2 regions of the Thermophilibacter sp. ET337 genome follow, and region 2 is predicted to be linked to the other one. Evidence: predicted binding sites of a transcription regulator. Region 2 holds the regulator's gene; the other holds the start of a gene.
What was found. The regulator NrdR, encoded in region 2, represses ribonucleotide reductase genes. The targets are predictions, from matches to a motif close to AAACACNATATATNGTGTTT.
Positions count from the first base shown of each region.

Region 1: a site for NrdR is predicted at 1,887-1,906, ahead of nrdD (anaerobic ribonucleoside-triphosphate reductase). Genes of this name have one in related genera too.

Region 1 is NZ_JANRHO010000004.1:182,963-186,370, reverse strand. It holds gene nrdD (anaerobic ribonucleoside-triphosphate reductase) at 1-1,775, opposite strand, end outside; gene NW198_RS05435 (aminotransferase class I/II-fold pyridoxal phosphate-dependent enzyme) at 2,155-3,315, shown strand; gene NW198_RS05430 (HAD-IIB family hydrolase) at 3,325-3,408, shown strand, end outside.
Region 2 is NZ_JANRHO010000002.1:16,729-20,136, forward strand. It holds gene NW198_RS02280 (NCS2 family permease) at 1-1,012, opposite strand, end outside; gene dut (dUTP diphosphatase) at 1,088-1,534, opposite strand; gene nrdR (transcriptional regulator NrdR) at 1,527-1,976, opposite strand; gene NW198_RS02295 (hypothetical protein) at 2,074-2,532, opposite strand; gene lexA (transcriptional repressor LexA) at 2,718-3,365, shown strand; gene NW198_RS02305 (heparan-alpha-glucosaminide N-acetyltransferase) at 3,368-3,408, shown strand, end outside.

The sequences.
Region 1 (3,408 bases), on a different contig from region 2:
CGCTGCAGGCACTTGGCGAACTTGTAGGTGGTGGACTCGATCGGCGTGCCGTAGAGCGAGTAGTCGATGTTCTCGGCGGCCTTCCACTCGGCGCACTTGTCGTTCATGTGCTGCATGACGGCCAGGGCGAACGGCGTGGCCTCCTTGTCAGTGTGGCTGTGGCCGGTCATGGCCTTGACGCACTCGTAGAGGCCGGCGTAGCCGAGGCTGATGGTGGAGTAGCCGCCGTAGAGGAGCTTGTCGATCTTCTCGCCCTTCTTGAGGCGCGCGAGGGCGCCGTACTGCCACAGGATCGGGGCGGCGTCCGAGGTGGTGCCGAGCAGGCGCTCGTGACGGCAGCGCAGGCCGCGGTGGCACAGCTCCAGGCGCTCGTCGAAGATCTCCCAGAACTTGTCCATGTCGCGCCCCGCGGAGAGGGCCACGTCCACGAGGTTGATGGTCACGACGCCCTGGTTGAAGCGGCCGTAGTACTTGGGCTTGCCCGGCTCGTAGTTGCCGGCGTTGGCCACGTTGTCGTAGCCGTTGCCCGAGCGGTCCGGCGTGAGGAAGGAGCGGCAGCCCATGCAGGTGTAGCAGTCGCCGTTGCCCTCGGTCTCGCCCTTGGAGAGCTTGAACTCGCGCATCTTCTTCTCGGAGATGTAGTCGGGGACCATGCGCTTGGCCGTGCACTTGGCGGCGAGCTTGGTGAGGTAGAAGTACGGCGTGCCCTCGCGGACGTTGTCCTCCTCGAGCACGTAGATGAGCTTGGGGAAGGCGGGGGTGATCCAGACGCCGTCCTCGTTCTTGACGCCCTGGTAGCGCTGCTTGAGCATCTCCTCGATGCACAGGGCCAGGTCGGCCTTCTCCTGCTCGCTCTTGGCCTCGTTGAGGTACATGAAGACCGTGATGAACGGCGCCTGGCCGTTGGTCGTCATGAGGGTGACCACCTGGTACTGGATGGTCTGCACGCCGCGGGCGACCTCCTCGCGCAGGCGACCCTCGACGATCTGGGCGATCTTGTCCTCGCCGGGGTGGGCGTCGATGGCGGCCATCTCCGCCTCCACCTGGCGGCGGATCTTCTGACGGGAGACGTCCACGAAGGGCGCGAGGTGCGTGAGGGAGATGGACTGGCCGCCGTACTGGCAGGAGGCCACCTGGGCGATGATCTGCGTGGCGATGTTGCAGGCGGTGGAGAAGCTGTGCGGGCGCTCGATGAGCGTGCCGGAGATCACCGTGCCGTTCTGCAGCATGTCCTCGAGGTTGATGAGGTCGCAGTTGTGCATGTGCTGCGCGAAGTAGTCAGAGTCGTGGAAGTGGATGATGCCCTCGTTGTGAGCCTCCACGATGTCGGCGGGGAGCAGCTCGCGCATGGTGAGGTCCTTGGAGACCTCGCCGGCCATGTAGTCGCGCTGGACGGAGACCACCGTGGGGTTCTTGTTGGAGTTCTCCTGCTTGACCTCCTCGTTGTTGCACTCGATGAGCGCGAGGATCTTGTCGTCGGTCGTGTTCTTGTGGCGCTTCTGGTTCTGCACGTAGCGGTAGATGATGTACTTGCGGGCCACCTCAAAGTGGTCGAGGGCCATGAGCTGGTCCTCGACGAGGTCCTGGACCTCCTCGACGGTGACGGTGTGGCCGGCCTCCATGCACTCGTCGGTGACGTTCAGGGAGGCGAACTTCACCTCGCGCTCCGTGAGGCGCTCGCTCTGGGGCACCTCATTGTTGGCGGCACGGATGGCGTTCTCGATCTTCGAGATGTCGAAGGTGACCTCCGAGCCGTTGCGCTTGATGATCTTCATTGCGGCCTCTTCTCCCCGATGAAAGGGCGCGCCCGCAAGGACGCGCCCGGTCTGACGTATCAAGTGGTAGAAGCTACTATGACACAATTTCTAGTGGGTATGGTCGTGAAAATACACTACATATTGTAAACAACCTGCTGAATGCTGTTGATAAGTCATATCGCGGCAGGTAGCAAATGCACCGCCGCAAAAAGCTTTTTCCTAATGCGGGGTCCACCGAAACTTGACTCCTTTTGAGCCTGCCGCTCGCCGCCCTGTGAACGGTCGGAAACGTGAGCGGGAGGCGCCGTCCCGTGGCGGCGGCGAAGGGGTAGAGTGGACGTGCCGGACGCGACGACGTCCGGCATCACTGGCGCGACCTGCTCACGGGAGGGACCACATGCAGTTCTCAAGGCGGCTCGATCTGTTTGGCGACGAGGTGTTCGCGGCGCTCAACGTGCGGCGGCGCGAGCTGGAGGCCGCCGGTCGGCAGGTCTTCGACCTCTCGGTGGGCACCCCGGACTTCGAGCCCCCCGCCCACGTGGTCGAGGCCCTGCGCGCGAGCGCCGCGGACCCCGCCAACTGGAAGTACTCGCTGCACGACAAGGACGAGCTGCTCGATGCCGTCTGCGGGTACTACGAGAGCCGCTTCGGCGTGACCGGCGTCACGCGCGACATGGTCATGAGCTGCCGCGGGACCCAGGAGGGCCTGGGCCACGTGGTCGCGGCGCTCGCCGACCCCGGCGAGGTGGGCCTGGTGCCCGACCCGTGCTACCCCGTCTTCCAGAACGCGACGCTGCTCGCCGGCGCCCGTCCTTTCTACTACCCGCTCACCGCCGAGCACGACTTCCTGCCGCACCTTGCGGACGTCCCGGCCGAGGTGGCCGACGCCGCCAAGTACCTCATCCTGTCACTTCCCGCCAACCCGGTGGGGTCGGTGGGGACGCCGGCGGTCTACGAGGAGGCCATCGCCTTCGCTCGCGCCCACGACCTCGTGGTCATTCACGACAACGCCTACTCCGACATCGTCTTCGACGGCGAGCCGGGCGGGTCGTTCCTCTCGTATCCGGGCGCGCTCGAGGTGGGCGTGGAGTTCCTCTCGCTCTCCAAGTCCTTCAACGTCACCGGGGCGCGTCTCTCCTTCCTGGTGGGTCGCCCGGACGTGGTGGCCGCCGCGCGCAAGCTCCGCGGCCAGGTCGACTTTGGCATGTTCTACCCCGAGCAGGACGCCGCCATCGCCGCGCTCACGGGTCCGCGCGACTCCGTCGAGCGCCAGCGCCTGCTCTACCAGGAGCGCCGCGACGCCCTCTGCGACGGGCTGGAGGCCATCGGCTGGGAGCGTCCCAACGCCCACGGCTCGATGTTCGTCTGGGCGCGCCTGCCGCACGGCCGCACGGACTCCGTGCCCTTCTCGCTCGAGCTCATGGACCGCGCGGGCGTGATCGTGACGCCGGGGGCGAGCTTTGGCCCCTCGGGCGAGGGCTACGTGCGCATGGCCCTGGTCATGCCGCCCGAGCGCCTGCGCGAGGCCGTGGCCGCCATCGCCGCCTCCGGGCTTTAGGGGGCGCTCATGGACGAGAAGAGCCTCGAGGCCGCGCCGGTCGTGCCCGGCAGCTGGTCCACCCCCGCCAAGGTCCGCGCCGTCCTTCTCGAC
Region 2 (3,408 bases):
CGACGATGAAGAGCACGCCGGCGACGACCGAGGAGAGGCCGGTGCGACCGCCGTCGGCGGCACCGGAGGCGGACTCGACGAAGGTCGTGATCGAGGAGGCGCCGACGAGGCCGCCCACGGCGGCGGCGGCGGAGTCGACGATGAGGATGGGCTTGATGTCCTTCACGCGGCCGTCAGACTCGAGGAACTCGCCCTGCTTGGCGACGGCCATCGCGGTGCCCATGGTGTCGAAGAAGTCGGACATCATGAGGGAGAAGGCGAAGACGAGCAGCGTGGGGTTGGTCACGACCTTGGCGATGCCCATGACGCCCGCCTCGTCGGAGAGGAACGGGGCGCCGAAGGTGGTGAAGTCAAGGCCGGAGACGATGCCGGAGGGCATCTGGGTAACGCCGAGCGGGATGCCGGCGACCACGGCGATCACGATGCCGAGCAGAAGCGAGCCCTTGACGTTCATGGCGTAGAGGACGATCGTCACGACGATCGAGATCAGGCCGACGAGGAACGTGGGGCTGAAGACGTCGCCGAGGGCGACCATCGTGGACTCGTCCGCGACGATGATGCCGGCGTCGGCGAGGCCGATCATGGCGATGAACAGGCCGAGGCCGACCGAGATGGCGTGACGAAGCGACACGGGGATGGCGTCCATGATGGCCTCGCGCAGGCCGCAGAGGACCAGGATGAGGATGGCGACGCCCTCGATGAAGATGACCGCGCTCGCGGCGTGCCAGTCACCGCCGGCGATGCCGGCGAGGGTGTAGGCAAAGACGGCGTTGACGCCCATGCCGGAGGCGCAGGCGAGCGGGCGGTTGGCGAAGAGGCCCATGAGAATGGTCATGACGCCGGCGCCGATGCAGGTCGACGTGACCGCGGCGCCCGCAGGAATGCCGGCCGCCGTGAGCAGCGAGGGGTTCACCGCGATGATGTACGCCATCGCGAGGAACGTCGTCAGGCCAGCGCGAATCTCCTGGCCGACGCTCGAGCCCCTCTCACCTGCCTTGAAGAAAGAATCCATACGTAAACATCCCTTTCGTTTGGTACGTACACTATGTCTTGCCTCGCGGCGCGGCCGCGGGCGCAAAACCAGACGTCAGACGCCGCTCGAGCCAAAGCCGCCGGCGCCGCGGTCGGTCTCGTCGAGCTCGTCGACCTCGATGAGCGAGACGACGGGCACGCGCTGGATGACGAGCTGGGCGATGCGCTCGCCCCGCGAGATGGTGATGGGTCGCTCGTCGTCGAGGTTCACGGCGCACACCTTGAGCTCGCCGCGGTAGTGCGCGTCCACGAGGCCGGGCGTGTTGGCCATCGAGAGGCCCTCGCGCAGGGCGAGCCCGCTTCTGGGCTGGACGAAGCCGGCGTAGCCCTCGGGGATGGCGACGGCGAGCCCCGTGGAGACGAGGCGGCGCTCGTGCGGGGCGAGGACGACGTCCTCGTTGGCGCGCAGGTCAAGGCCGGCGTCGCCGGCGTAGGCATAGGTGGGCAGCTCGACGGAGGGGTCGAGACGCTTGATCGGAAGCTCGATGCGGTCCTCAGTCATTCAGGCTCCTCAGCTCCTCGCTGAACTCGTCAACGTCCTTGAAGTCGCGATACACGGACGCGAACCTCACGTATGCCACCTTGTCGACGGAGACGAGGCGCTTGAGCACCATGCCGCCAAGGTCTACCGAGGAGACCTCGGTCACCCCGCCGTCGCGCAGCTCCGACTCGATGTCGTCGATGAGCGCGGAGAGCGCCGAGAGCGGCACGTCCCTTTTCACGGTGGCCGTCACAAGGCCGCGCATGAGCTTCTGGCGATCGAAGGGCTCCTTGCGCCCGTCCCGCTTGACGACGACGAGCGGGAGCTCCTCGCAGCGCTCGTAGGTGGTGAACCTGAAGCCGCAGCGCGTGCACTCGCGACGTCGCCTGATGGCGTCGTTGTTCTCGGAGGGCCGGGAGTCAACGACCTTTGACTCCTCGCACCCGCATTTGGGACAACGCATGAGACCTCCTCGTGAATACGCACAAGAGAAGGTATCACAAAATGTTCAAATCTCGAAGCCTCGCCGCCGTCCCGAAACCTGACGGAAAGGAGCGGCGCTAGCCCTGCGCCCCGGCGACGGGGACCATCAGCTCCTGTCCGGGGACGACGAGGCCGCCTTCGATGCCGTTGCGCTCCTGGATCCACGTGACGACCTCGTCTGTGGGGGCGTCAAGCTCGCAGCCTGCGGCGATGCCCCAGAGGGAGTCCCCGCTCGAGACGATGACGGAGCGCGTGGGCAGCTCGTCGAGGGCGCTCTGGACGCCCGCGGCGCGGGCCGGGTCGACCAGCGCCGAGGCCACCACGACGGCCAGGATGACGAGGCCGCCGCAGACCAGCGCGCGCACCGTCTGGCCGAGCGTCAGGCCGCCGGCGTCCGCGTGGCGCGCGGGGCGCGGGGCCCGCGCGGCAAGGCGTCCGGCGCGGCCGCCCTCGATCAGGACGAGCCCGCTCTCGCACGGGCTCAGGGCGGAGGTCCCCTCAACGGCGGCGTAGGCCGAGCAGCTGCAAGCGCTCATCGATATCCCCTTTCGTCTCTTGTGGTCGAGACGTTTATATCGTGGCGACCGGACAACAATTGACCAATGAGAACGTCTGTACCCTATTATGGGGGTACAATTGTTCGTGTCAAGAGAAAACGAACATCTGTTTGCAACTTGGCCCAAGCTGCGGTATCATGGCTTCACGGAAGAAGGAGGCCCACATGGCACGAGGAAAGCTCGGCAAGCGCCAGCTCGCCATCTATGACTTCATCAAGTCCTACTCAGACGAGCACGGCTACCCGCCGTCGGTCCGCGAGATCGGGGCGGCCGTCGGGCTCGCCTCCCCCTCCACCGTCCACATGCACCTCAAGGCGCTCGAGAGCCAGGGCCTCATCAAGCGCGACTCCAAGAAGCCGCGCACCATCGAGGTCATGGGCAAGAGCGAGGAGGGCGACGAGCCCCTCGCCACGGTCTCCCAGGACGTCGACCACGACGTCATCCGCCTGCCGCTCGTCGGCCGCGTCGCCGCCGGCGTGCCCATCCTCGCCGAGCAGAACATCGAGGACACCTTGAGCCTCCCGACCTCGATCGTCGGTGACGCCAGCTCGTTCATCCTGCGCGTCCGCGGCGAGTCGATGATCAACGCCGGCATCTTCGACGGCGACTACATCGTCGTCAAGGAGCAGCACGAGGCCCACGACGGGGAGATCGTCGTCGCCCTCATCGACGACTCCGCCACGGTCAAGACCTTCTACCGCGAGCGCGACCGCATCCGCCTCCAGCCCGAGAACGACTCCATGGAGCCCATCTACGTCGACAACCCCGTCATCCTCGGGCGCGTCACGGCACTCATCCGCTCGGTCGGCTAAGGGTGGAGAAGACCTCGAGCCAGCACGAGCGCTCGCGGGTCCG